Bradyrhizobium diazoefficiens: one gene and its partner. The protein of the gene in region 2 interacts with the protein of the main gene of each other region in a pairwise test. Links are inferred from orthologs where the notes say so. Each region holds a gene or a part of one and is shown on either strand. Other genes may lie near its edges.

What was found.
Region 1: the proteins of hflK (region 2) and ftsH interact in binary tests that used the Escherichia coli proteins (3 or more experiments, as listed by UniProt). The link is inferred for Bradyrhizobium diazoefficiens from one-to-one orthologs.

The regions. Positions count from the first base shown.
Region 1 is NZ_JAENXS010000001.1:705,077-719,704, forward strand. What follows is about bases 5,987-8,946. They hold ftsH (ATP-dependent zinc metalloprotease FtsH), read right to left. Parts: upstream 8,448-8,946; coding sequence 6,525-8,447; downstream 5,987-6,524. Other genes in these bases: JJE66_RS03340 (DUF3052 family protein), read right to left, coding at 6,093-6,512; tilS (tRNA lysidine(34) synthetase TilS), read right to left, coding at 8,704-8,946. In the rest of the region: JJE66_RS03315 (hypothetical protein), read right to left, coding at 1-208; JJE66_RS03320 (glycosyltransferase family 2 protein), read left to right, coding at 689-1,684; JJE66_RS03325 (class I SAM-dependent methyltransferase), read left to right, coding at 1,693-2,376; JJE66_RS03330 (hypothetical protein), read right to left, coding at 2,378-3,823; JJE66_RS03335 (DUF6798 domain-containing protein), read right to left, coding at 3,950-5,728; more of tilS, read right to left, coding at 8,947-9,774; tol-pal system protein YbgF, read right to left, coding at 9,946-10,986; peptidoglycan-associated lipoprotein Pal, read right to left, coding at 11,171-11,659; JJE66_RS03365 (N-acyl amino acid synthase FeeM domain-containing protein), read right to left, coding at 11,923-12,669; JJE66_RS03370 (bifunctional diguanylate cyclase/phosphodiesterase), read right to left, coding at 12,832-14,628. UniProt on the Escherichia coli protein: Acts as a processive, ATP-dependent zinc metallopeptidase for both cytoplasmic and membrane proteins. Plays a role in the quality control of integral membrane proteins.
Region 2 is NZ_JAENXS010000001.1:156,555-171,183, forward strand. What follows is about bases 7,563-10,523. They hold hflK (FtsH protease activity modulator HflK), read right to left. Parts: upstream 9,631-10,523; coding sequence 8,494-9,630; downstream 7,563-8,493. Other genes in these bases: hflC (protease modulator HflC), read right to left, coding at 7,601-8,497; JJE66_RS00770 (dihydrofolate reductase), read right to left, coding at 9,791-10,306; JJE66_RS00775 (GNAT family N-acetyltransferase), read right to left, coding at 10,306-10,523. Outside these bases: JJE66_RS00725 (class I SAM-dependent methyltransferase), read right to left, coding at 41-730; ilvN (acetolactate synthase small subunit), read right to left, coding at 734-1,276; JJE66_RS00735 (acetolactate synthase 3 large subunit), read right to left, coding at 1,584-3,359; tRNA (adenosine(37)-N6)-dimethylallyltransferase MiaA, read right to left, coding at 3,690-4,631; phosphoserine phosphatase SerB, read left to right, coding at 4,643-5,548; JJE66_RS00750 (Do family serine endopeptidase), read right to left, coding at 5,668-7,164; JJE66_RS00755 (DUF2065 domain-containing protein), read right to left, coding at 7,323-7,529; more of JJE66_RS00775, read right to left, coding at 10,524-10,791; JJE66_RS00780 (thymidylate synthase), read right to left, coding at 10,797-11,591; JJE66_RS00785 (tripartite tricarboxylate transporter permease), read right to left, coding at 11,808-13,322; JJE66_RS00790 (tripartite tricarboxylate transporter TctB family protein), read right to left, coding at 13,330-14,091; JJE66_RS00795 (chromate transporter), read right to left, coding at 14,186-14,629.

The DNA of each region.
Region 1 (14,628 bases), 550 kb from region 2 along the record:
CGAAAACAAATCCGGTATGCAACACCGACACCGCCGACGCGACGGCGGCCACCGAAATTGTCTCGACCCAGGAGTTCGGAATACCGGCCGCGCGGTTGCGGCAGATCGTTTCAGAAGCGATGTGGAGATCTGCCATTCGAATTGCCGGAGGAAGCGACGGCTGAGGATCAGCCTCGGTTAAGCGCCGTGTTTGCCACCCCGCTTTCACGCGTTTGACTGGTCCGAGCCCGCGGGCGATGAGACGAACGACATCAGAAATAAGTCGCAAACGCTAATGGCGGATTAATCGGCGCTCGAGAATGATGCGCGCACGACGCCGGGGTGCGTCGGAGTCACGAAGGCGCGGTGCCTTCGGGGTGACGACACGCGTCCCTCCCGTGTCCCGGACGCGCTGCAACACGTTGCCGCGCTGGCCGCGAACCCGCTGCCGGACCTGCTGGAGGTGTTGGACGCCTCAGAGCGATTTGTTCTCTACAAGATCCGCCGCCGGTCCTGGACCGAAGCCGCGGCTGCACAGCGTGGTCAATCTGGCATCACCATCCCCCGCCTGCCGCCTCCAATCGCCCTCGGGCGACCCCAACCCGCCGCGCCGTCTCCAGAGACCTAGACCCCTAACAATTGTAGCAAGGCCACTTTAACCAGCGACGAATTAGAGTCCTGCTCCTGCAACCGAGTTGGGCTCTTTCACATGGCGGCCAGTTCCAAATCGATCCGCTATAGCCTCGTCATCCCCGTGTTCAACGAGGAAGCCGTGTTGCCGGTCCTGTTGCGCCGGCTCGACACGGTATTGTCCCGGCTCGACGGGCCGGCAGAAGCGATCTTCGTGGACGACGGCAGCAGCGATTCCGGCTCGATCGTGCTAAAGGCACTCGCCACGCGCGACCCGCGCTTTCGCTATATCGGCTTGTCGCGAAATTTCGGCCATCAGGTCGCCATCACCGCCGGCATGGACGCCGCGCAAGGTGACGCGATCATTGTCATGGATGCCGATTTGCAGGATCCGCCCGAAGTGATCGAGCAATTGATCGCAAAATGGCAGGAAGGCAACGACATCGTCCATGCCCGCCGTTTGTCGCGCGACGGCGAAAGCCGTTTCAAACGTGCGACGGCGCATCTGTTTTATCGGCTCCTCGGCAGGATGTCCTCCGTCGGCATCCCCGCCGATGTCGGCGACTTCCGCCTGATCGATCGCAAGGTGCTCGACGCGCTTCGGCAGATGCCGGAGCAGGACCGCTTCGTACGAGGCATGATCGCCTGGCTCGGCTTTCGGCAGACCGAGGTCGCCTTCCACCGCCTCGAGCGCGCAGCGGGCGAAACCAAATACCCGCTGTTCAAGATGATCCGGCTGGCGATGAACGCCGCGCTCGGCTTTTCCGATCTGCCCTTACGGCTTGCAATCTGGTGCGGATTGACGGTCTCGGGACTCGCACTGCTCTACGGCGGCTGGGTGATGGTGTTGTGGCTCGGCAAGGACAGTCATCTCGTGACCGGCTGGTCCTCGACGATCGTCGTCGTGTCCCTGCTGTGCGGAATCAACATGCTGATGACGGGCATCGTGGGGCTCTATGTCGGTCGCATCCATGCCGAGGTGAAGCGGCGCCCGCTCTATGTGGTGCAGACACGCGCTGGCTTCGATCGCGACGAGACGGCGGCGACACCCGCGATCCACGCCGTCAACGAGTGACCGAGCGCATGACCGAACTCTTCGACGGCTATCATGACAACTACCGCGATGTGGTCCAATCCTCGATCGACTTCTCCGGCCTGCCGCATCATTTTTTCATGCGCGCGAAAGCCGATCTCTTGGGCGATCTGATCGCGCAGCGGCTGGACGCGCAGAGACCCGAAATGCTGGACGTCGGCTGCGGCGTCGGCAGCCTTCATCCCCTGCTGCACGGCGTGGTCGGCCGCTTGAGCGGTATCGACGTTTCGTCGGCCAGCCTGGCACAGGCGCGCGCTGGCAACGGTGCGGTCGACTACCGCGAGTTCGACGGGCGCACTTTTCCTTTCGACGATGCAAGCTTCGATCTGGTCACCGCCATCTGCGTGATGCACCATATCGCGCCAACCGAATGGGCGCATTTCGTCGCCGAGATGCGGAGAGTGGTGCGTCCCGGAGGGCTCGTCTGCGTGATCGAACATAATCCGTACAACCCGCTGACCCGCCTGGCCGTCGCGCGCTGTGAGTTCGACCGGGACGCTGTCCTGCTCGGTGCTGGCACAACCCGGAAATTGATGGCTGCGGGCGGCCTACGCGAGATCGGCACGCGCCATTTCCTGCTGCTCCCCTGGGACACCAAACCGGCGCGGCGCCTCGAAGATGCCCTGAGCGGCCTGTCGCTCGGAGGCCAATACGCCGCCTTCGGTACCGCTTGACTTATCTTTGCGGCGTATCCTGCCGCTTGTGCACAACCGCCACATCGTCGCTGTAGACGCGCCGCCACTGGGGCAGCCGGTCGAGCATCGCTACCGCCGGTGTGCGCGGGGCGAGCAGCGTCGCGCCGATGTTGTAGTCGTCGAGCAGCTTGAGAAAGTCTCCGAGGTTGATCAGCGCCAGGGCACGATTGTAGCGGTCGATGAACGGTGCCCCGTACAGTTCGCCACGACCATCGATAAAGGTGGGAATGCCGGCAAAGATCAAATAGCCACCGAAAGAATAGTCATTGAGCACGGGCCCCGCCTTGGCGAGGTTGGCTTCGGCGATGGCAGCCTGCGGGGTGATGATCGGATCCGGTCTGACGTCACGCGCCAAGGCCACACCGCTCATCGCGATCAACACACCGATCCCAGCCAGATTCAGGCTGCGCGACGAGACCGCCGCATCGTCCGCGGCCGGTCTGCCGAACTTCCGACCCAGCGGGGCCGCCAGATAGAGTGGCGCCAGCACGGCCAGCAGATCCGCGTTGCGTATTTGCGCTAGCGCGAAATGGAGCAAGCCGATCACCACCAAGGCCCGCACGACCGGCAGCGTCACGCCGCGCGCGAGCGCAAAGATGCCAGCCAGCAGCAGCAACTCGAAGCCACCTATGTGACTGAAATCCTGCGGGCGCCATTCCGCGATCCAGGCAAGAGCCGGGCCGAGGCCGAGTGTCGTCAGCGGCATCAGCAACGGTTCCGGCCCGTAGGGCGTCAGGCAGGAGGCTGCGACCGCGAGTGCCGTGAACGGCAGCCACCGCAGGATCACGTGCAGCCATTCGCTCCGCCCCTCACGCAGCAGCGCCTCAAGCACCGCAGGGCCGATCAGCCCAAGCGCAAGCACCACGCTGCCGTGCAGATTGGCCCACAGGACCAGCAGCGGCAGCGCCCAGTATGGGGGAGGCCCCCCACGATCCATGCAGCGCACCAGGGCCCCTGCCCAGGTCACCATGACGGGCAGCACGAGCACGTGGGGCCGTGCCAGCATATGCGGCGCCAGCAGGATGACGGCCGCCATCACCATGAGAAAAGTCAGAGTTGGCGAAAGCTCGCGCAGCAGGAAGAACGTGAACAGGCCGAAGGCGAGCGCTATCGCTGCCGCGGCGAGGACGACGACACCCGACCAGCCGGACAGCGCATAAGCTCCGGCATAGATGACCTCCGAGAGCCACTCGAAAGTTATCCAGGGCGCGCCGTGCCTTGAAAAGGAAAAGGGGTCACTCGACGGCAGGGTACCATGCGCGATGATCCAGCGCCCGACCTCGATGTGAGAATAGCTGTCGGGATCGTTGAGCATCCGCTGCCCGAGGACCAGCAGCATGAAATAGAGGCCAAGGCTCACCAGCCAGGGCAAGGCCGCACGCGCCGAAAACGGTTGAACCTCGCTGTGGACGGCCTGGTCACTCATGGCGGGCGAAATTAGAGCGCAAGCGTTAAGTTCTTGTTTAACGTTTCTCCATTTGCCCATGCGGGCTGACCACGCGCGTTGGCGTGAGCCGGTCGCGTCGGATTCCAAGCGGGAGCGTTCGATTGCTCAACCGGCAAATCGCTCCGTCGACGGCGGCGCGTCCTTCCGTCCCACGGGCGCGTTTGCGTCCGTTGAAAATACGCAGAGCCGCTTCGTTCGATAGATCACACGGTTCGGCGCTTCCGGACTCTGACAGATATCGATGACATAGCCGATGCCATTGCGCGATGCATAAGCCATTCGCTCCGCCAGCGAATTCAAGCCCTCGACATCCGTCAACCTGCTTCGCCAGGTCGGATAATACGAAGGCGTCAACACCACTGATCCGCCACGCTTGAAATCGACCCAGATGCGGCGATGTGATACGAATTCAAATACGCCTTGGTGATCTAGCGCCATATCGGCGACGCTCACTTCGGCTCGACCGTCAAGCTCCGGCCTTCTTGGAATGAGGAATGTTGCGGTCAATGGCGTGTTATTGCGCGCCCACTTGCCAATTTCGGTCCACTCTGCGACCGCCTCGCTGCAGATTCGTTGGAACTCGAGGCCGGACCGGATCGCGAGTGGGGCTGCGACGCAAACAGCCGTGGCAAGCACCAGATAGCCCATGGCACGCTGATAGGATGGGACCGGTCTCGGCACAATTGTTAGAAGAGTAAATATCAAAACGGCTGTGACAAAACCCAGACCGGCCCAGCCGTCAAAGGTCAAGAACAGCACGATAAGACAGCCCGGAAGGAAAACCGCCTCCTTGTCGCGCCTCAACCAGTTCGTCGCCAAAGCCGCGATCGCCAGGGCGGCAAGCAGGTGAATGATCGTGCTCGATCGCAGGAGATGAAAGTTGAGCATTAGCGACGATCGGGTCACGAACGGAACGACGATGCCGATCAGATAGACCAGAATTGCGCCCACATAGGCTGCCCGCAAATCGGAAGCGGCGGCCTGCCTCGGCCAAAACAGCGCAAGCGCTCCGATGAGGGTGACTCCCAAGAGCCCCATGATGTCGCCGAGCGAAATCGAATCAATCAGCACGTGGCCTGGGTAATACTCGTGAAGGAAACTCGCAAGGTCGAGGCTGGACGGACGACCAAACTCCGGGTTTGCGAGAAACCCGTTGGCCACAACAAGTATAAGCGGCGAGCACAGGACGAGGCCGATCAGCACGCGCGAGGAGATTTGACCGATCGTCGCTTTCCGCTGCGACAGGTGACAGATCCCAATCAGCATCAGCGGCAGCACGAGCCAGACCGCAAAGAAGGCATTGATGAAGAATATTATGCCCGCAGCGACGACTGCTGCCGTGTAGCGGCCTCGAGCGGCAAAGTAGATCGCCAGAAGCGCCACGCCATTCGCTATCTCCGAATGGCTAAAGTAGTTGATGAACAGGCCGCCGGAGCCGGCATAGCTGTAGCCATCAAGAAACGCGATGAAGCAGACAATCAGACTGAAGACGATCTTGTCGCGTCTTTCCGTCACCCCGAGCAGGGAGGCGCAGCAGAGGAAGCCGACGAAGCTGAGCAGCCGGGAGAGGAAAAACAGAACCAAGAACAGCAACGGAATATTGTCGATATATTTTTCGGCGCCGCTCAACATCAGCCAGACGCCGGAAGCAAAGTAGCGCAACGACTGGATAAACCCGTCGTCATGATACTGCGGCTCATTGTAGAGACCGGCGACGATCGGCAGATAATTAATGTTATTGGTTAGTCCGAAGACAAACCCCGTGCGCAAGACGGATATCGCCGACGCGAACACGGCGACCGAAAGCGTCTCGGCCCAGAAGTTCGGGATGCTGGCCGCGCGACCGCGGCAACCCAAGTCAGAGGTGACGTTGACGTCCGCCATTCGGGCACCGAAGGAAGTGACGGCTGCGGATCAGCCTCGGTTGAGCGTCGTGTCTAGCGCCCGCTTTCAAGCGTCTGGCCGGCCCGAGCCTGCGGAGCGACGAAGATAGACGACAGCAGAATTAAGCGGCAAACGCTAATGGCGGCTTAATCAGCGATCGAGAGTTGCGCCGGCCTGATGGTAAATTTCGATCTAAGACGCGTGACCAAATCGTCGCTCTCGGCTGCGTGCCAGTTCATCGGCCTCGACGTCGCGATGAAGCACCCCACCATTGTCCATCGCCGCGGAAACAGAAGAGGTGGGTTACGCCGAGCCAACTGCGCTTCGCGCAGCCGCAGGGCTAACCGACTCTACGGAGCCGGTGCTATTTCGCGAGCTTCGCGCGGTCCTTGACCGGGATCACGAGCTTCAGTCCGGACCAGACCTCGTCGACGGCGCAGACCTTGATGTCGACGAGGCCGTTAGCAAGCGCGGTCTCGCGCACCAAGGCTTCCGTGACGTCGGTCGCAACGCCGGACGCCTTCTTCGGCCAGGAGGCCCAGATCATCCCATTGGGCGCGACCGCCTTGCGGTAGCCACGCAGTTTCGCGGCGAGGCCCTTCGCCTCGGTCGCGAAGAGATGCACGACATCGAGCGGCGCCTTGGCGGTCTTCGCGATGGTCACATCGGCAGGCAGCTCACCCACGACATCGCGATAGTCAGTCGCAAGACCGTCCACAAAAATACAAAAGCCCGGCTTGATCCCGAGCTTTTGCACAATCGGTTTGCCGGAATAGCCGGCCATGCGACGCGGGCTTCAGGCCTGCGGCTGCGGCTCCAGGCCGGGATCCGGATCGGGCCGCGGGCGCGGCTTGCCGGCCGGCGGCACGGCGGAGGCGCGCGGCGTGGTCGGCTCGAGCACGGACTCGCGGTTCGGCTTCTTGCCCTTGAGCAGGTCGATGATCTCGTCGCCGGAGAGCGTCTCGAACTCGAGCAGGCCCTTGGCGAGCGCCTCGAGATCGGCGCGCTTCTCGGTGAGGATGCGCGTCGCTTCGTTGTAGCCCTCTTCCACGAAGCGCCGGATCTCGGTGTCGATCTTCTGGACCGTCGCTTCCGACGCGTTCTGGGTGCGCGACACCGACATCCCTAAGAAAACCTCGTCCTGGTTTTCGCCATAGGACACGGTGCCGAGCGCTTCGGACAGGCCCCAGCGCGTCACCATCATGCGCGCAAGGCGCGTGGCCTGCTCGATGTCGGAGGACGCACCCGACGTCACCTTCTCGCGGCCGAAGATCAGCTCTTCGGCGACGCGGCCGCCCATCATGATGGCCAGACGCGACGTCATTTGTTCGAGCGACATCGACAGCTTGTCGCGCTCGGGCAGCTGCATGACCATGCCGAGCGCACGGCCGCGCGGAATGATGGTCGCCTTGTGGATCGGGTCGGTCGCGACGACGTTGAGGCCGACGATGGCGTGGCCGCCCTCGTGATAGGCCGTCAGCAATTTCTCTTCCTCGGTCATGACGAGCGACTTGCGTTCGGCGCCCATCATCACCTTGTCTTTGGCTTCCTCGAACTCGGCCTGGGTCACCATCCGCTTATTGCGGCGGGCGGCGGTGAGGGCTGCTTCGTTGACGAGGTTCATCAGGTCGGCGCCGGAAAACCCGGGCGTGCCGCGCGCGATGGTCTTGAGGTTGATATCCGGCGCCAGCGGCACCTTGCGGACGTGAACCTTGAGGATCTGCTCGCGGCCGACGACATCCGGATTGGGGACCACGACCTGGCGGTCGAAGCGGCCCGGACGCAAGAGCGCGGGATCGAGCACGTCGGGACGGTTGGTCGCGGCGATCAGGATCACGCCCTCGTTGGCCTCGAAGCCATCCATCTCGACCAGCAGCTGGTTCAGCGTCTGCTCGCGCTCGTCATTGCCGCCGCCGAGGCCGGCGCCACGGTGGCGACCGACGGCGTCGATTTCGTCGATGAAGATAATGCAGGGCGCGTTCTTCTTGGCCTGCTCGAACATGTCGCGCACACGAGAGGCGCCGACGCCGACGAACATTTCGACGAAGTCCGAACCCGAGATGGTGAAGAACGGCACATTGGCTTCGCCCGCGACCGCACGCGCGATCAGGGTCTTGCCGGTGCCGGGAGGGCCGACCAGCAGCACGCCGCGCGGAATGCGGCCACCGAGGCGCTGGAATTTGCCGGGGTCGCGGAGGAATTCGACGATCTCCTGCAGATCCTGCTTGGCTTCGTCGACGCCGGCGACGTCCTCGAAGGTGACGCGGCCATGGGCCTCCGTCAGCATCTTTGCACGCGACTTGCCGAAGCCCATCGCCTTGCCGGCGCCGCCCTGCATCTGCCGCGACAGGAAGATCCAGACGCCGATCAGCGCGATGAAGGGCAGCCAGGAGACCAGCAGCGAGACGAACCACGGCACGTTGTCGCCGGGCGGCTTCGCGGTGATCTGCACCTTGCTGTCATAGAGGCGCTTCACCAGCGTCGGGTCGCTCGGCGCATAGGTCTGGAAGCTCGAACCGTTGGTGAAGGTGCCGTGGATCTCGGGACCCTGGATCACGACGTCGCGGACATGGCCCTGGTCGACCTCGCTCAGCAGCTGCGAGAAGGCGATGTCCTGCGAGGAGGCGCGCTGACCCGGATTCTGGAAGAGCGTGAACAACGCCAACAGCAGCAAAACAATGATGACCCAGAGGGCGAAATTGCGCAGATTGGCGTTCATCGATCTTCCTTCGTGGTCGCGCGGATCGCGGCCTCAACCTTGGGCAGACTAGAGAAAATCCCCAAGGAATCCTCTCGGTTAGACGCATACAATTTAGGTGCCGCCCCGGTCGCTGCCAAGGGAACGAGATGGGACTATTTATCCCATCTTAAAGCGATTCCCGCGGAAATAATGGCGTCGAGGCCGGGGTTTTTCCTGCCTGGTTAAGGCGTCCTGACGGAAGGCCTGCGGAAACGGCCGGTGTCATGATCCGCCCTCATCCGCCTTTTGACCGCCGGGCCGGCGCAGGCGCGATGTGGATACGCCCCCCGGCCAAGCTGATCAAGGCTCCCGCCAGGGTCTGCTTCAGGATGGCACGGCCATTTGCGGGTGCACGGGAATCCGTGGCCAGATCAGTCGCGATGGCCCGATCGAGCGTGGCCAGGAGAGTCTCGACCTTGCCGAGTTCCGCCGGCCCTTCGTGCCCGAGCGCGCCGATCGCCCGCAGCAAGAGCCGCAGCCGGACTTCTTCCGGCAAGGTGGCAAAGGCCGTGGCCACGAAGCTGCGAACGTCATGCTGCGGCGCATCGCCGCGATCCCGCAATCGAACGAAGCGCTCGGCACCGTCAGTCAGCACCTCGACCGCGGCATTGGCGCGGGCGAGCCGCGCCGACAGCCGCGCCAGCGTGCGGGCATCGCCGCCCTCGGCTGCGAGCTGCGGCAGCAGCGCCCGCAACCGGGGCCGCGTGAAGGCAGCGTCGCGGTTGGTAGGATCGTCGGCGAAGCCGACCTTCGCCCGCTTCAGGGTCGCGATGAGCTGCGACTTCGGGACGTCGAGCAACGGCCGCGCCAAGACAATGTCGTCGCGCGTCGTGAGGCGCGCCATCGCCGCCAGCCCGGCAATGCCGCTGCCGCGCAGCAGCCGCATCAGCAGCGTCTCGGCCTGGTCGTCACGGGTATGGGCGGTCAGCACGTGGCTCGCGCCGGCCTTGCGCGCGGCCTGGGCAAGCAGGCGGTAGCGGGCCTCGCGCGCCGCGGCGGGTAATCCTGTCTTCGGCTTTGCATCACGCCAGCGCAGGGTCCGGTGCACCAGGCCAAGCTCGGCCGCGAGCCGCTTGACCTCGCGCGCCTCGCGCGCCGCCTCCGGCCGCAGGCCGTGATCGACGGTGACGACCGTGAGCTCCGGACCGCGGGCAAGGCTGCGCCGCCAGCGCGCCGCGAGCCACATCAGCGCGACCGAGTCGGGCCCGCCGGAGACCGCGAGCACCAGCGCGGGCGCGCTTTTCAGCTCGGCGAAGAGCTGCTTCGCCGCGCGCGCCGAGATCGGAGAATTGTCGTCGTCTGACATGACGCGGCCCAGCAATGGCAGGCGGATGGCGGGCGCAACTCTAGCGCAGCGCCCTCTGCCTTGTCAGCGAGCGCCGCCGCACGCCAAGCGCGATTTTAGTTGGGGCATGATCCTTTCGGAAAACCGCTGCACACTTTGCGCTAACGCGGCCCTTCGGGTCCGGATCATGCCCTAGCACTTCACCCGCTTCTGCTCGCGGTCGACCGCGGCTTTGACGCCGGCCGACGCACGCGGATATTTGCGGCCGACCTCGCCGAAGGCGGCGCAGGCGGCCTCCTTCTCCTTCAGCGCGGCGAGCGACTGGCCGAGCCGCAACAGCGCATCCGGCGCCTTGGCCGATTTGTCGTACTTTGTCGTGACGGCGAGGAAGGCCTCCGCGGAGTCGCGATATTGCTGGCGCTGGAAATAGCTCTCGCCGAGCCAATATTGCGCATCGCCGAGCAAGGGGTCGCTCGGATATTTCTGCGCAAAGTTCTTCATGGTCTGCTCGGCGAGCGCATAGTCCTTGCGCTGCATGTAGCCGATGCCGAGGTCGAACTCGTCGCGCGGCCTGGCCGAGGGCGGCAGGGTCGTAAGACCCGTCCCGCCGGCTTGCGGCGGATAGCCGGGCTGGGCCGGAGCTGCGGCCTGCGGATAGCGACCGCCATTGTTGCTGAGATCGAGCGGCTCGCCGGGGCTGCGGCCACCGGGCGCGCCACCCTGACCCCCTGCCGACATCGGCTGCTGGCCGCCACCGAGCGCACGCGGCGCGCCGGGCGCACTTGGATTCTGGCTCGGATCGAAGGCATCGCCGCGGCGGCGCGTGCCGGGGGCGCCGGGGCCCGGCTGTTCCTGAACGATCGGCGCGGGAGCCGCGATCTGCGGCTGCTCGTAATTCGGTTGCGTGGCCTGTTGCTGCGGCGGCGGCTGGCGATAGCCGGGAGCGACCTGCGCGGGCGGCATGGCGGCGACATTGGGCTGGGCCGGCTGTCCGGGCGTCGCGCTTTGCGCGCCGCCGTCGAGCGCCCGCAGCCGCTCTTCGAGCTGGCGGTTGCGATATTGCAGCTCTTCGTTCTGGCCGGTGAGCTGGCGCAGCTGGTTTTCCAGCCGCTCGATCCGCATCTCGGGGTCGCCGTCGTCCGATTGGGCGAAGGCGGGCGCGCACAACGCGCGCAAAGAGAGCAGCGCGGCGAACGCCACGGTGCCGTTAATTGCCTTGAATCTGGATGACATCTTGCCCTGACGACGAAAACAAAATCTGCAACGGAACATGCGACGCGCCACACTTTGAAAGGCAGTACGCCAAAAATGTGGCTGGCACCACGGGGTTTCGGTCACAGATCGCTGAAACGAAACCGGCGCCCGAGAGGGCGCCGGCATCATCGGTTTCTGAAGATGAACAGCGGCTGACTGAAGGTCAGGAGCTCGCGTTCAGCACGGTCACAGCGCGACGGTTCTGCGACCAGCAGGAGATGTCGTTGCAGACGGCGACGGGGCGCTCCTTGCCGTAGGAGATCGTGCGCATGCGGTTCGCATCGATGCCGCGCGAGGCGAGGAACGCGCGCACCGACTGGGCGCGGCGGGCGCCGAGGGCGATGTTGTATTCGCGGGTGCCGCGCTCGTCGGCGTGACCCTCGATGGTGAAGGAGTAGCGCGGATAGGTCTGCAGCCACTGCGCCTGCTTCTCCAGCGTCACGATCGCCTGCGGGGTCAGATCGGTCTGATCGCTCTCGAAGAATACGCGGTCGCCCACGTTCACGACGAAGTCCTGCTGGCTGCCCGGCGTCGCCGCGCTCGCATTGGCGTCCATACCCAAGTTCTTGTTGGCGCAGGCGCCCATCGACAGGGCGATGGCAAGCACCGCGGCCAGCTTCAATCCCTGGAGGATACGCATAGGATATTTCATTCCGGAGCCTCCACGCTCACGTTCGTCCACTGCTGTCCGGTCTACAGGGGGTTGGTTAAGCGAACGTTCCGTCAACCTTGACGGAACCTTGCCTCAGCCGATCAAAAGCCCCCAACCAGCGAAAAGCACCCGTCATGGTTAATGGGTTGTAAATGTGGCGCAAGGGTGAAGGCAAGCCGCGTTAACCGGCGAAACGCCGGTTTTGCGGGACGGTGTGCTTTTGCGGGACCGCAAGGCGGCGACGGGGGGGGAACCGGCGCCGATCAGGCCAAGGGCGCGGCTGACGGACTGAGCGGCGCTGAAACGAGCACCTGCCGGAGCACGGCCGGTCGTTGATCAACGCGTTCGAACAGCATCCGCCGTTCAAACGCGTTCGAACGCATGATGGGAAAGCGTGTCAGCACCTTTTCCCGCAGGTTCCGGAAATCCGACGCCATCAACGACGTCTTCATCGTATGCCAGCCGGGGAACGCGCGCGGCTCGGCCACGGGCTCATGCAAAAAGACACGACGATAAAACGGCTGGTGATCGGGACGCACCATCGCGAGGCCGGTATCGGCATTGAAATACTCGCAAGCCAGATAGGCCAGCCGCAGCGTAAGGTAAGGGAGTTCTGGAAGTCGCTTGGCTTTGTCGGGATCGGCAGCAAGCCGCGCCGGATCGACGAAAACCTCGCCTTGATCCAGCCGCCTGTGGAGAACATCGCCGTACAATTCGGTCGAATAGGATAAGCGGCATTCCTGCGTCAGGACATGAATGCGGACGGAGCTGCACAGCTCTCCGTCGACGTAAACCCCGAATATCCAGACATTGGGCGCGTCGTCATAGACATCACGGACCTGACAAGTCTCAGATGGTAAAATCAAACCACCATTCAGATATGCCTTGTAGCGAAGATGAAAGATCGAATCTCTGTCTTCGGGACTCTCGATCAGGCGGTAGTCGATACGATCGAACAGCGCTGCCCCGCGTACTGGCGAGGGCCTGCGTAGCTCGCCTTGAGACGACATCCGATACTCCAAAACTTCCAAACAACTTCCGCGAGTACTGAAAGATTAAAGGTTCCTTAACGCAATTGCAAAGCCTTAGAACGGTTAGGGTTAACCTTTGGAGGCCGGAAAACCACGGATACGGCCCGCAATATCGAGACAGGATTGGGCGTCGCGTGAAGCTTAGGCGAGTGATCGCGAGGAGACTAGGATCAACTGCTCCTGCAAGCGATTGCCATGCGAAGCACTGAGCAATTGACGGACCCGCGCGGCGGGGACGGGACGGCTGAACAGGTAGCCCTGTCCTTCCGTGACGGTGCCATCGGCGCTGATCAAGTCGAGTTGCTCGCTGGTCTCGATGCCCTCGACCACGACGGCCATGCCGAGGTCGGCCGACAGCCGCGCCACGCCGCGAAGCAGCGTCAGCGGGCGGTCGGTGTCGATGCCCTCGAGGAAGGAGCGGTCGATCTTGACCTTCTGCATCGGGAAGTTGTGCAGATAGCTGAGGCTCGAATAGCCGGTGCCGAAATCGTCCAGTGAAATGCGCACGCCGAGCGCATGCAGCTGGGACAGGATGTCGTGGGTGAGCTGGGTGTTGCGCAGCAGCGAAGATTCGGTGATCTCGATCTCGAGGCGGTGCGCCGGCAGGCCCGACACTTCGAGCGCGTAGCGGATCTCGCTCAGCACGTCGCGCTGGTGGAATTGCTGCGGCGAGAAGTTGACCGCGACGCTGACGCCCTCCGGCCACTTCATGCATTCCATGCAGGCGCGGCGCAGGATCCAGCGGCCGAGATCGACGATCAGACCCATGTCCTCGGCGACGGGGATGATGTCGACCGGCGAGACCGTGCCGCGCACCGGATGATTCCAGCGCAGCAGCGCTTCGCAGGTGGAGATCCTGCCGGACTTCAGATTGACCAGCGGCTGGTAGAACAGCTCGAACTCCTCGTTGGCGAGAGCCTTGCGCAGGTCGAGTTCGAGGATGCGGCGGGCTTCGACGATCGCCGCCATCTCGTCGCGGAAGAAGCAGAAGGTGCCACGGCCGTCGGCCTTGGCGCGGTAGAGCGCCATGTCGGCGTTCTTGAGCAGCGTGTCGGCGCTGGCGCCCTCCGGCGGGGTCAGCGCGATGCCGACGCTGGCACCGATCTCGACCAGATGATTGTCGATCCGATAGCGCTCGCTCAGGCGCTCGACGACGCGGCGGGCAAGGCTCGCGGCGTCCTCGGCCGCGCTGATGTTCTGCTGGAACACGACGAACTCGTCGCCGCCGAAGCGGGCGACGAAATCGTCCGGCCGCAGCATCTCGCGCAGGCGGTTGGCGACCGCGCAGAGGAGCTGATCGCCGCAGGGATGGCCGAGCGTGTCGTTGACCTGCTTGAACTGGTCGAGGTCGATGAACAGCAGCGCGGAGAGGCGCTCAGCGTGATGCGAGGCGGCCAGCAGAGATTCGATCTCGTTGCGGAAATGGACGCGGTTGGGCAGCGCCGTCAATTCGTCGTAACGGGCAAGATGGGTGATCTTGGCCTCGGCATTGCACCGCTCGGTCACGTCCTCGAGCAGCACCACCGCGCCTCCGTCGGCCATCGGCTGGACCGTCCAGGACAATGACCGGTTTCTCTCCGCGTCGGGATCGACGGTCACGATCTCCTTCGCCTGCGAATTCTCGATATCGGCGATGATCATCTCGCCGCTGGTAGCCGATATCGAGCCGGAGCTGACACACGCGGCCACGATATCGCGCGCGGTGGAGCCGCTCCGAACGAGATCGTTGGGAAGGTCCATCATCTCGCTGAAACGGTGATTCATCACCGCGAGCTGCCTGTCGACGCGGAACATGCACAGACCGTGCGGCATGTTGTTCAGGGCGGTATCGAACTGGCCGGCGAGCGCCGCCTCGCGTTCACGAGCCACGACCGCCCGCATGAAGATTCTGTGCAGATTGGCCGAGAGCTGCATGATCGCCAGCAGGAACGCCGCGCT
Region 2 (14,629 bases):
GCCCTGCTTGTCGTTCTGGGCTGGCCCTGCTCGCCGGCCTCTACGTGGAAGGATTGGGTTTGCGCACGAGATAAGTGCCGTGCATCGGCGCGTGATAGTCGGCCGAGACCAGCGTGAAGCCGACGTCGGTCAGCATCCGCTCCATCACCCAGCCAAAGGTGGAATATTCGTCGCGCATATGCGTCACCACGCTCTCGTGCGAAAAATCGTGGTTCTTGATGTGGTAGTCGGCCCATTGCTCGACGTCGCGCTCGACGGCATCGGGCATGGACGCGTAGACGATGTCGCGCAGGTAGAAGGTCGCACCGGGTTTGAGCGCGCGAAAAATCCGCGACATCGCCACCGCCTTCCAGAAATCCGGCAGATGATGCAGCGTGAACTCGCTGACGATCAGATCGTAGGAGTCCGGCCGGTAGGCGAAGCTAAGCAGGCCGGCCGACTGCGTGCGCAACGGCGCCTTGCGGTCGCGGGCGTAGATCTCGGCGAGCGCCAGCATCGCCGGCGAGATGTCGATGGCATCGACCTCGGCGCCCATTAGCGCGGCTTCGGTCGCCAGCACGCCGTTGCCGCAGCCGATGTCGGCGATACGCCAGCCGCGCTGGACTCCGAGCATTTTCAGCGCGGCGCGCGCCCGCAAATCGGCATCATCATGGGCGTCGTAGATCGACGCCACCGCGGGCTCGATCCCCATCCGGTTCCGCTCGTTATAGTACCAGTCGCGCGCCAGCATGATTCACATTCCTTCAGGCCCGCGACCGATCGCGGCCACGCCGGTGCGCGACACCTCGACAAGGCCGAGCGGGCGCATCAGATCGATAAACTGGTTGATCTTGTCCGTATTGCCTGTGATCTCGAACACAAAGCTCTCGGTGGTGGCGTCGATCACGCGGGCGCGGAAGGCGTCGGCGAGCCGCAGCGCCTCGACGCGATGCTCGCCCTGCCCGCACACCTTGACCATCGCCAGCTCGCGCTCGATCGAGCGCTTGGTCTGGGTCATGTCGACGACGCGGTAGACCGGGATCATGCGGTCGAGCTGGTGCTTGATCTGCTCGATCACCATCGGGGTCCCCGTGGTGACGATGGTGATACGCGAGAGATGCTTCTGGCTCTCGGTCTCGGAGACCGTGAGGCTCTCGATGTTGTAGCCGCGTCCGGAGAACAGGCCGATGACGCGCGCGAGCACGCCCGGCTCGTTCTGCACGAGCACCGACAGCGTGTGCGTCTCGTTGGGATCGTGGCGGTCCTCGATGAAGTAAGCGGATGCGGGCTGGTTCATGATCGTCCCCTGTTGTCTCTGCCTCACGCCATTGCTGGCGCGTCCGTCCCGACCCAATGGCGGAACAGATCGAAATCGATATTGCCGCCGGACAGCACGAGACCGACGCGCTTGCCGGAAGGTGAGCTCCCGCGCCCCGCTCTTCGCGGGGAGAGGGTTGGGGTGAGGGGCTGCTTCCGCGCAAACGGTGAGAATTCGGCTCGCGGAGAGTCCCCCTCACCCGGATTGCGCTCACGCGCAATCCGGCCTCTCCCCGCAAGCGGGGAGAGGCGAAGAAGGCGCGCCCGTCGCTGCTGCGTCATCGCGCTCACACCAGCGCCTTGCCGCCGGCGAACGCCTTGGCCGTGGCCTCGTCATTCGCCTGCTCCGGCAGCAGCATTTCGTTGTGCGCCTTGCCGGAGGGGATCATCGGGAAGCAGTTTTCCAGCGCGGCGACACGGCAGTCGAACAGCACCGGGCGCTTGACCGAGATCATCTCCTGGATGGCGCCGTCGAGATCGCCGGGCTTGTGCACCTGGATGCCGACCCCGCCATAGGCTTCCGCGAGCTTGACGAAGTCCGGCAGCGCCTCAGAATAGGAATGCGATAGCCGGTTGCCGTGCAGCAGCTGCTGCCACTGCCGCACCATGCCCATGTACTGGTTGTTCAGGATGAAGATCTTGATCGGCAGCTCGTACTGCACCGCAGTCGACATCTCCTGCATCGTCATCTGCACCGAGGCGTCGCCCGCGATGTCGATGACGAGGCTGTCCGGATGGGCAACCTGCACGCCGACTGCGGCCGGCAGGCCGTAGCCCATGGTGCCGAGACCGCCCGACGTCATCCAGCGATGCGGCTCCTCGAAGCCGAAGAACTGCGCCGCCCACATCTGATGCTGGCCGACCTCGGTGGTGATGTAGGTATCCCTGCCGCGCGTCGCCTCAAACAGGCTCTGGATCGCGTGCTGCGGCAGGATGATATCGTTGCTCTTCTTGTAATAGAGCGAGTTGCGGGCGCGCCACTGCGCGATCTGCTGCCACCACGCCTTGATGTCGGGCTTCTTCGCCTCGGCCTTGAACACCTGGAGGATGTCGCCGAGGATATTGGCACAATCGCCGATGATCGGCACGTCGACGCGGATGTTCTTGTTGATCGAGGACGGATCGATATCGATGTGGATCTTCTTCGAGTTCGGCGAGAACGCATCGACACGACCGGTGATGCGATCGTCGAAACGCGCGCCGACGCACAACATGACGTCGCAATCATGCATGGTCATGTTGGCTTCGTAGGTGCCGTGCATGCCGAGCATGCCGAGCCAACTCTTGCCCGACGCCGGATAGGCGCCCAGGCCCATCAGCGTGGACGTGATCGGAAAACCGGTCACCTCGACCAGCTCCCGCAGCAGCTTGGTTGCCTCGGGACCCGAATTGATGACACCGCCGCCGCTATAGATCACGGGACGCTTGGCGCCCGCGAGGAGTGCCACGGCCTTGCGGATCTGCGTCGCATCGCCCTTCACGCGCGGCGCGTAGGAGCGGTGCACATCGGACTTGCGCGGCGGATGATAGGTGCCGGTCGCGAACTGCACGTCCTTGGGCACGTCGACCAGCACCGGGCCGGGGCGGCCGGTGGTCGCAACGTAGAAGGCCTCGTGCAGCACTTTTGCGAGATCGTTGACGTCGCGCACCAACCAATTGTGCTTGGTGCAGGGGCGCGTGATGCCGACCGTGTCGCATTCCTGGAATGCGTCGTTGCCGATCAGATGCGTCGGCACCTGGCCGGAGATGCAGACCAGCGGGATCGAATCCATCAGCGCGTCGGTCAGCGGCGTCACCATGTTGGTAGCGCCGGGGCCGGAGGTCACCAGCGCAACGCCGGGCTTGCCGGTCGAGCGCGCATAGCCCTCCGCGGCATGGCCCGCGCCCTGCTCGTGGCGAACCAGGATGTGCTGGACTTCGCTCTGCTGGAAGATCTCGTCGTAGATCGGAAGCACGGCGCCGCCGGGATAGCCGAAGATGTCGGTCACGCCGTGATCGATGAGCGCGCGGACGATCATCGCGGCGCCGGTCATCTGGTTCGGATCGTGGCTCTTCTCGCTCATTGGCTTTGCTCCGGATGCGCTGTTGTCAGCGGCTTCGTTCGTGTCGGGTTCGGGAAATAAAAAAGGCCCCGAAGAGGGACCCTGCACACCGCCTGTCGTGTGGATGGCAGCTAGCCACCCCCGGCGGTGTGCCTGGGTACGACGGCGATAAGGATTTTGGTAATAATGTTACGCATGGCAGGCGCTCGACTTCCCAAAGGTTGCGCGAAACATAGCGGCCAAAGCCCGGATGTCAAGGCAATGCGGCCGTTCCTGCGCGATTTTGGCAGTGTAGCGGGGTTCCCGAGTTCCGGCGAGAGGTAAATTCGGGAACTCAGACACAAAAGCGAGTCAGCCGGGATCCTGCGCCGCTTTCGCAGCGGACGCGAGCCAGCTCCTCGCCTCCTCAGGCTTCACCCATTCGAACTCCGGCAATTGGTGCCGAAACCAGGTGAATTGCCGCTTGGCATAGTGGCGGGTGTCGGCGCGGCCGACCTTGGCGGCCTCCTCCAGGCTAAGCTCGCCGCGCAGATGCCGGATCAGGGCCGGCACGCCATGGGCCTTCATGGCCGGCAGCAGCGGGTCGAGGTTTCTGGCGGCGAGCTGCTCGACCTCGGTCAGGGCGCCGGCGCCCAGCATGACGTCGAACCGGGCGTCGATGCGGGCATAGAGCTCGTCGCGCTCGGACGCGAGAAACACCGCGCGAAAACTGTCCTTCGGCAACAGCGGCGGCTGGCCTTCGTGGTGCCAGTCGAGCAGCGAGCGCCCAGTCGCCTCGACCACTTCGAGCGCGCGCGCAATTCTCGTGCGGTCGCGCAGGTTCAAGCGTCCGGCCGCGCGCGGGTCGCGACGCGCGAGTTCTGCATGCAGCGCCTCGACGCCGTCCTGTTCCAACCGCGCGCGGACGCCCTCGCGGATCTCTGCGGGGATCGGCGGCACCACCGAGAGACCCGCCGTCAGCGCTTTGAAATACAGCCCGGTGCCGCCAATGAAGATCGGCAGGCGGCCTTCGGCCTGCGCTTCTTCGAGCGCCTTCGCGGCATCCGCCACCCAGGCACCAGCCGAGAAATTCTCGGCCGCATCGACATGGCCGTAGAGGCGATGCGGAACGCGCGCCTCGTCATCCCGCGTGGGGCGAGCGGTGATCGTACGAAGGTCGCGATAGATCTGCATGGAATCGGCATTGATGACGATGCCGTCCACGCTCAGCGCGAGCTCCAGCGCCAGCGCCGACTTGCCGCTGGCGGTCGGGCCTGCGATAAGCACGGCCTTGCTCGAATGCCTCTCGCTCACGAAAACCTCAAATGTCCCTCGTCGCCACGCTGATCTGCAACCCAAACAATCCCGCGCTCGATAGCACCATCGTCGACGGCGCCCGCGCCGTGCTGCCGCAGGCAGCACCCGCGCACTGGCTGTTCGACGAGGTTGCGGTCGACATTCCCTTCGGCGCCGACAGTAACCTCGAAGGCGACCGTCACGCCATCGAACAACGGTTGCGCGAGCTTCGCGGCGACCTGCCCATCGACATCGTCGTGCAGCCAGTCGGGTTCCGGCGCAAGAAGCTTTTTCTGGCCGACATGGATTCCACCATGATCGGCCAGGAATGCATCGACGAGCTCGCCGATCTCGTCGGGATGAAGGCCCATGTCGCAGGCATCACCGAACGCGCGATGCGCGGCGAGATCGAGTTCGAGCCGGCGCTGCGCGAACGCGTGGCGCTGCTGAAGGACCTTCCCGCTGGCGTCGTCGACGAGGTGCTGGCCAAGCGTATCACGCTGACCCCGGGTGGCCGCGAATTGGTCGCGACCATGCGCGCGCACGGAGCCTATACCTGCCTCGTCTCCGGCGGCTTCACCCTGTTCGCCAGCGCGGTCGCCGCCAAGATCGGCTTCCAGGAGAACCGCGCCAACGAGCTCGTCGTGCGCGACGGCAAATTCACCGGCGAAGTGAAGGAGCCGATTTTGGGCCGCGCCGCCAAGCTCGCGACGCTAGTGGATTTGATGGAGTCGTTCGATCTCGACGACATCGACTCGGTCGTCGTCGGTGACGGCGCCAACGACCTCGGGATGATCCAGGCGGCGGGGCTGGGCGTGGCGTATCATGCGAAGCCGGCGGTCGCCGCGGCTGCCGCGGCACGGATCGACCACGGCGATCTCACCGCGCTGCTCTATGCGCAGGGATATCGGCGCGAGGAGTTCGTGGAGGCCTGACAACTTCTCCGCCATCATGCCCGGGGCTTGTCCCGGGCATCCACGTTGCGGTCCGTCCGCGTGGCAAAGCCGTGGATGGCCGGGTCAAGCCCAGCCATGACGAGGAGTGAGAGCGCCGCTTACTGCACGCTCAGCGCCACGAACCGCAGCTCGCCGTCGCCGTTGGACACCAGCAGGAGCACGGATTTCTTGCCGTCCTTCTTGAGCTGGTCGACCCGCTTCTGAATGTCGGCGCCGCTCGCAACCGCTTCCTGCGCGACTTCGACGATAACGTCGCCGGCGGAGAGCCGCTTCTCGGCGGCATCCGAATTGGCGTCGACATTGGTGACGACCACGCCCTTGACGGTGTCCTTGATCTTGTAACGCGTGCGCAGATCCTTGTTCAGCACGGCGAGATCGAGGCCCAGCGCCTTCTGCGTCACGGGCTTCTCGGGCGGCGGCTCGTCGGTCTTCACGGCGGCCTGGACCTTGTCGGGATCCTGCAGGCGGCCGAGTGTAACCTTCTTGGTCTGCTCCTCGCCCTTGCGGATGACGATGACATCCACCTCCTTGCCGACCGCCGTGTCGGCGACGACGCGGGACAGATCCTTCGGGTCCTTGACGTCCTTGCCGTCGAACTTGACGACGACGTCGCCCGGCTCGATCCCGGCGGGCTTGGCCGGGCCTTTGTCGTCGACGCCGGCCACCAGCGCGCCGCGCGCCGGCTTGATGTTGAGGCTCTCGGCGATCTCGTCGGTGACGCTCTGAATGCGCACCCCGAGCCAGCCGCGGCGCAACTCGCCGAACTGACGGAGCTGGTCGACGACGCCCGCAACCGTCTTCGACGGCACGGCGAAGCCGATGCCGATCGAACCGCCGGAGGGCGAGATGATCAGGGTGTTGACACCGACGACGTCGCCATCGAGGTTGAACAGCGGGCCGCCGGAATTGCCGCGGTTGATGGCGGCATCGGTCTGGATGTAGCTGTCATAGGGCCCCGAGGAGATGTCGCGGTTCTTGGCCGAGACGATGCCCGCGGTCACGGTGCCACCGAGGCTGAAGGGGTTGCCGATCGCGACCACCCAATCGCCGAGGCGCAGCTTGTCGGAATCGCCGAACTTCACCGAAACAAGCGGCTTCGGCGGCTTGAACTTCAGCACGGCGAGGTCGGTCTTCTTGTCGACGCCGACCAGCTCGGCCTTGATCTTGGAGCCGTCGTTGAGGATGACGTTGATCTCGTCGGCATCCGCGATGACATGGTTGTTGGTGACCACGACGCCGGAGGTGTCGATGATGAAGCCGCTTCCGAGCGAGTTGGTCTTATGGGGCGGCCCGCCGCCGTTGTCGCCGCCCTTGCCGCCGCCGGGGCCTTTGCGGTTCTTGAAGAAGTCGTCGAAGAATTCCTCGAACGGCGAGCCGGGCGGCAATTGCGGCATGGTGTTGCTGCCGCCACCCTTGGCTTCGACGGTCTGCGAGGTCGAGATGTTGACGACCGCGTCGATCACCTTCTCGGCGACATCGGCGATGCCCTCCGGTCCGCGCGCATAGGCCGCCGAACCGAAAGTGCTGACAGCGCCGATGGCGAGCGCGGCCAGCCCAAATCGCAAGCGGGTCGGGACAATGGTGGCAGCGATCATTGTGGTCTCCAGAGAATAAGGATTCAACGCCAAGCCTTCAACTCCAAGACTGCGCTCGAACGGGGGGACCGCGCAAGCACGGAGCTTAACGGGCCTCAAGACCCCGACAATACGGCGAAAACCCGCCTCGCGCCTTCACTTTGGCGTTGGCGCCACAGCTAGATCGGACGCCGCATCACCCAGATCAGGATCAGACCGGCCACGGCGGAGCCGATCCCGACGGCCCGCAGGATATTGTCCGGCGTGGCGATGGCGCTCTTCATGGCCTTGCGCATCCAGGCCGGACTTGCCGCGAACATCAAGCCTTCGAGCACGAACAGGATGCCTAAGCCGATGAGGAAGTCGGCGAACGCAATGGACCTCATCGGATTGGAACCTCCCGTTGTGCTGTTCTTGTCTGGACGAAGGGCGGCCAAACCTGCCGCCCTTGTCTAGCCTACGGTTTTGCCGGCGTCTCGGTCGCCGTCTTGCCGGACGGGTTACCAAAATATCGGAAGAAATCCGAGTCCGGCCGCAGCAGGAAGCGGGTATCGCTCGATTTCAGCCCGTTCTCGTAGGCCGTCATCGACCGGTAGAAGGCGAAGAAGTCAGCATCCTTGCCATAGGCTTCGGCGAAGAGACGATTGCGCTCGGCGTCACCGACGCCGCGGGTCTGCTCGGCCTGCGAGTTGGCTTCCGCGAGGATCACCGTGACATCGCGGTCGGCCTTGGAGCGAGTTTCCTGCGCCTTCTGGCCGCCCTGCGCGCGGAATTCGGCCGCTTCGCGCTGGCGCTCCGACTTCATCCGGTCGTACACCGCCTGGCTGTTCTGTTCCGGCAGATCGGCGCGGCGAATACGGACATCGACGACCTCGATGCCGTAACCGCCGGCCTCGCGGTCGAGTTGCTCGCGGATGCGCCCCATCAGCTTCTCGCGCTCATCACGCACCACGGTGATGAAGCTGACCTCACCGAGCACGCGGCGCAACGCCGCGTTCAGGAGCGAAGTGAGCTGAAGGTTCGCGGCCTGGATCGAGCCGACGCTCTGATAGAAGCGCAGTGCATCCTTGATGCGATAGCGCGCAAAGGCGTCCACCACGAGCCGCTTCTGGTCGGAAGCAATGACTTCCTGCGACGGGTTCTCGAGGTCGAGGATCCGCTTGTCGACGTTGATTACGGAGTTCCAGGGCGCCTTGAAGTGCAGCCCGGGGTCAGTGACGACGTCCACCGGCGCGCCGAATTGCAGCACGATGGTCTGCTCGGTCTGCTGCACCGTGAACAGCGACATGTAGGCGACGATCGCGATCAGAAGGGCTGCGAGCAGCCCTACAATGCCTGTAACCGGAGACCTCATCGTGTGCCTCCGCTCGGCTGCTGGCCGGTCGTCGTAGGCCGCTTGGCCGACAATTCGCTGAGCGGCAGATAGGGCACAACGCCCTGGCCCGACGGGCCTCCGTCGTAGATCAGCTTGTCCGAGCCGCCGAGCACGCGCTCCATCGTCTCCAGGTAGATCCGTTCACGCGTCACGTCGGGCGCCTTTTTGTATTCCTCATACACCTTCAGGAAGCGCGAGCTCTGGCCCTTGGCCTCTGCAACCGCCTGCTCCTTGTAGCCTTCGGCGGCCTGCAGGATCCGCGCCGCGTTCCCGCGCGCTTCCGGCACGACCTTGTTGGCATAAGTCTGCGCTTCGTTTTGCAGCTGCTCCAGATTGGCGCGCGCGGCCTGCACATCGCGGAAGGCATCGATCACCTGCGCCGGCGGGTCGACCTTCTGCATCTGCACCTGGGTGATCTGGATGCCGGCCCCATAGCCGTCGAGCGTCTTCTGCATCAGATCCTGCACGGTGGTCTCGGTCTGCGTCCGTGCGCCGGTCAGGATCGGCTGGATGTCGGAGCGGCCGATCACCTCGCGCATCGCGCTTTCGGCGACCGCCTTCACGGTTCCTTCGGGATTCTGGATATTGAACAGGAAGTTGCCGACGCCGTTCGGCTTGATGCGCCACAGCACGGTAAAGTCGACATCGACGATGTTCTCGTCGCCGGTCAGCATCAGGCTCTCTTCCGGCACGTCACGGACGGACCGGCCGCGCCGGGCCGGATCGTCGATCAGCGTCATGCCGATGGAAATGGTGGACACGCGCAGCGCCTTCGGCAGCAGTACCGTCTCGATCGGATAGGGCAGATGATAGTTCAGGCCCGGGTCCACGGTCCGTACGTGCTTGCCGAAGCGCAACACGACGCCCTGTTCTTCGGACTGCACGCGGAAGAAGCCGGACAGCAGCCAGAGCGCGACGATGATCAGCAGGATCAGCGTGATGCCGATGCCGGAGAAATAGCCACCCGGCATGATCTGCTGAAGCCGGTCCTGACCGCGCCGCAGAAGGTCTTCCAGATCCGGCGGCCTCGGCCCGACCGGTTGCGGGCCTGAGCCCCATGGTCCCTTCGGACCCGAGCCCCACGGGCCACCGCCCTGATTCTTCCACGGCATTCGACGCTCTCCTCGGCAGACCGGGACTAGAACTTAAGCCGGCCCGCATTGTCCGGTCCGGCTTTATAGGGGACCGGCAGGTCCCTTACAACGCAGCCCTGACCGTCCCACGAGCTATGCTCGGGGACGGAAAAGTCAATGTAAACATTGGCGAATGCAGTTAATGGGACGGCCGCCGGCGATATGTCACATAGGAGAAGTCGGCGCTGTCGTCAGGGCCGGCAGGATAGCGGACGCGGCTCGTTTCGTCCCACCCGGCCCTGTCGATCTCGAAATGCGTGTCGCCGTCGGGCCGCGCATGCACTTCCGTGATCTCGAGGCGGTCGGCGCGATCGAGCCATTGCCGGTAGATTTCGGCACCGCCGATCACCGCGATCTCGGCGACCGAACGCCGCAGGGCGTCGCCACGCGCGACTGCGCCTGCCTCCGCCGCCGACGTCGTGACGACAGCGCCGGCGGCGCGATAGTCAGCATCGCGTGTGATCACGATGTTGGTGCGACCGGGCAGCGGCCGGCGCCCAGGCAATGATTCAAAGGTCTTGCGGCCCATGATCACGGGCCTACCGATGGTGAGCGCCTTGAAGCGCTGCATGTCGGACTTCAGCCGCCACGGAATTGCGCCCCCGGCACCGATGACGCCGTTCTCCGCAGTCGCTACGACGAAGACAATCTCCATCAGGGCGCGCTCCCTGCAAGCCGCATCAGCGCCGGCCCGCTGACGCGGCACAGCGTCCAGTCGTCCATCATTACGGCGCCGAGCGATTTGTAGAACGCGATCGACGGCGCGTTCCAGTCGAGCACCGACCATTGCAGGCGCGACCAGCCGTTCTCGACGCATTCCTTCGCGAGATAGACCAGCAGCGCCTTGCCGAGACCTTTACCGCGATACGATGGCCGCACATACAAATCTTCGAGATAAATGCCGTAGCGGCCGCTGAATGTGGAGAAATTGAGGAACCACACTGCAAAGCCGACCGGCTCGCCGTTCCACTCGGCGATCGCGCAAAACAGCCGCGGATCGTCGCCGAACAAGGCTTCGGCGATCATCGCCTCGGTCGCCTCGACCTCATGCGAGAGCTTTTCATACTCGGCGAGTTCGCGGACGAAGGAAAGAACGAGCCCGGCTTCGCCAGGACGCGCGCGGCGAATGTTCAATGACATCGGTGCTAGACCGCGACCGTTGCCTTGATGTGCGGATGCGGATCGTAGCCGACGAGCTCGAAATCCTCGTAGCGGAAGGAGAAGATGTCCTTCACGTCCGGACTGATCCGCATCACCGGCAGCGCGCGCGGCGCGCGCGTGAGCTGAAGCCGGGCCTGCTCCAGGTGGTTGGAGTAGAGATGGGTGTCGCCGAACGAATGCACGAAGTCGCCGGGCTTCAGGCCCGTGACCTGCGCCACCATCATGGTGAGCAGCGCGTAGGAGGCGATGTTGAAGGGCACGCCGAGGAATACGTCGGCCGAACGCTGATAGAGCTGGCACGACAGCTTGCCGTTGGCGACGTAGAACTGGAACAGGCAGTGACAGGGCGGCAGCGCCATCTTGTCGACCTCGGCCGGATTCCAGGCCGAGACGATCAGGCGGCGCGAATCCGGGTTGCGCTTGATCATGTCGACCACGTTGGCGATCTGGTCGATGCTGCGTCCATCGGGCGCGGGCCAGGAGCGCCATTGATGGCCGTAGACCGGGCCGAGATCACCATTGGCATCGGCCCACTCGTCCCAGATGGTGACGCCGTTGTCCTTGAGATACTTGATGTTGGTGTCGCCCTTCAGGAACCACAAAAGTTCATGCACGATCGCCTTCAGCGGCAGCCGCTTGGTGGTCAGCATCGGAAAGCCGGCGGACAGATTGAAGCGCATCTGATGACCGAACACCGACAGCGTGCCCGTGCCGGTCCGGTCGGTCTTCTCGGCGCCATCTGATAGAATCCGCTCGAGCAGGTCCTGATATTGGTGCATGTGCCATGAGCCTTTGGGGGGCGTCTGCCTTTTGGGGAGGCAGCCAACTTATCGGCAGCCCCCGCCCTGCAACAGCCGCGATTCGTCGTCTGCACAGATTATACCCTCAAAGTGAGGGCTCCCGGCCGAAACGACAAGGGGCGGAACTCAGTGTCCCGCCCCTCATCTATCAGCTTGAAAGTGCTGGTTAAGTCGCCGACGCGGGGCGCGACGCGATCAGCTCTCGGATTCCGTGAACACCTCGTCGCGTTTGGAGCGCAGCATGGGCAGCAGCGTGAGCACCAGAAGGAATGCAGCAATCGCGAGCAACACGGCCGACAGCGGACGCGTCAGGAACACGCTCCAGTCGCCGCGCGAGATCAGCAGCGCACGGCGCAGGTTCTCTTCCATCAGCGGCCCCAGCACCATGCCGAGCAGCAGCGGTGCCGGCTCGAAATCGTGCTTGATCAGCCAGTAGCCGACCAGACCGAAGACGCCAGCGAGGATGACGTCAACCGGCGCGTTGTTCACCGAGTAGATACCGATCGCGCAGAAGATCACGATCGAGGGGAACATCAGCCGGTACGGCACGCGCAACAGACGCACCCAGATTCCGACCAGCGGCAGGTTGATGATGATCAGCATCAGGTTGCCGATCCACATCGAGGCGATCATGCCCCAGACGAGGTCCGGCTGCTTCTGCATGACCTGCGGGCCCGGCACGATTCCGTGAATGGTCATCGCCCCCACCATCAGCGCCATCACCGCGTTCGGCGGGATGCCGAGCGTCAAGAGCGGGATGAAGGAGGTCTGCGCCGCCGCGTTGTTGGCGCTTTCCGGGGCCGCCACGCCCTCGATCGCACCGCGGCCGAACCGCGACGGATCCTTGGCGAGCTTTTTCTCGAGCGTGTAGGCCGCGAACGACGCGATCACCGCGCCGCCGCCGGGCAGGATGCCGAGGATCGAGCCGAGCACGGTGCCGCGCAGGATCGCAGGCGTCGAGTCGATCAGATCCTTTTTGGTCGGCATCAGGCCGGTGATCTTCTGCTGCACGAGATCGCGGTTCATCTCGGCGCCGGCGTCGAGATTGCGGATGATCTCCGCGAAGCCGAACACGCCCATCGCCACCGTCGCAAAGCCGAGACCGTCGGCAAGCTCCGGAATGTTGAAGGCCATGCGCGAGGCGCCGGTCTCGATGTCCGAGCCGACCATCGACAGCAACAGGCCGAACACGATCATCGCGATCGCCTTCAGCACCGAGCCCTTGGCGAGCACGACCGCGAAGATCAGGCCGAGCACCATCAGCGAGAAGTACTCCGCCGGGCCGAACGCGAGCGCGAGCTTGGTCAGGGGCGCACCGAGCACGGCGATGAGCACGGTCGCAACGCAGCCGGCGAAGAACGAGCCGATCGCCGCGATCGCCAGCGCCGGGCCGGCACGGCCCTGCTTGGCCATGGCGTGGCCATCGATGGCGGTGACCACCGACGTCGCTTCACCGGGAATGTTGACCAGGATCGAGGTGGTCGAGCCGCCATACTGGGCGCCGTAATAGATGCCGGCGAGCATGATCAGCGCACCGACCGGCGGCAGTCCGAAGGTGATCGGCAGCAGCATCGCGACGGTCGCAATGGTGCCGATGCCCGGCAGCACGCCGACCAGCGTGCCGACGAGCGCGCCGATCAGGCACATCAGAAGGTTGATCGGAGAAAGCGCGACGGCAAAACCGTGAGCGAGGTTGGCAAAGATATCCATGACAGCCTCACTGGACCAGGAAGCGCGGGAACATCGGCATCGGCAGCCCGAGCACGTAGGGGAAGAGAAGTGCGCAGCCGAGCGTCAGGCAAGCGCCGACGATGATCGTTTCGATCCACCGCGTTTCATGCGTTCCCATCGCCGCAATCAGGAAGCTCGTGAACGCCGAAACCACGACCCCGAGCGGACGGATCGCCAAGGCGAAGAAAACGATCGAGACCATCACGAACAGCGGCCCGCGCCAGGCGTAGTGCGCCATCGCCGGTCCATCCGCCAACAGCCCCGTCAAAGCAATGCCGGCGCCAAGCGCGACGAGGAGCCCGCCAAACATCCGCGGCGCGGTGCCCGCGCCAAAGGAGAAGCCGCGCATCCCCTGCAGATCGCTGGAGGCCCACAGCGCGAACAAGGCGAGCGCCATCAGAACGATTCCGCCGACATAGTCTTGTGCCGATCTGATCGTCATGAAAACCGTAAGGATCGCCACCGCAAACAGCGGATACGAATAGATCAGCGCCAGCAGCACATCGGATGACGCCTTCTTGGTGTCACCGCTGACCGCTCCGAGCAATGCACCGGGAGCCCCGGCAACCAGCGCCGTGGCGTGGCTGATCACGACCGTAGCCGGGCCGCGTCCGGCGCCCCAGCCGAAGATCGTCCCGATGGACCAGATGAACTCGAAAATCTGCGGCGCCAGGGCAAGCAGGCAAAAGCCGATCGCCACCGACGTGTTTCTTGTGGCTGTCGCCGAGTGGCCCATTGTATCGGCCATGCATGTCTCCTCCGCGACCCGTAAGTCACGAGCACTGTTGTTCTAATCGGCTGGAAAATGGATCCTCGCCCGGATCACTGCCTAGCGATTTTCACTACACAATGCCAGCAAAACCCAACAGGCCCCCGGCGAGCAGCAGCCACAGCGGATTGATGCGCGAGACGGATGCGATCACCGCGACCGTCGCGGTCAGGAGCAGCGCAGCAATGGTGCGATCGGTCGACTGGGCCAGGATCAGGGCGCTGGCTGCCATCAATCCGATCGAGAGCGGAACCAATGCAGCCTGAATCAGGGCGGGCCAGCGCGATTGGCTCGGCCGGTTGAGGAGCCGGCTGACATAATAGGCAAGCAGTGCCGTCGGCAGGCACATCGCCAGCGTCGCGGCCAGCGCGCCGGGGATGCCGGCGACGGCATAGCCGATCAACGTGACGATAAGCACGTTCGGGCCTGGCGAGAGCTGTGCGATCGCATAGGCGTCGGCGAACTGCTTGTCGGTCATCCAGTGATGCACGTCGACCGCGATGCGGTGCATCTCGGG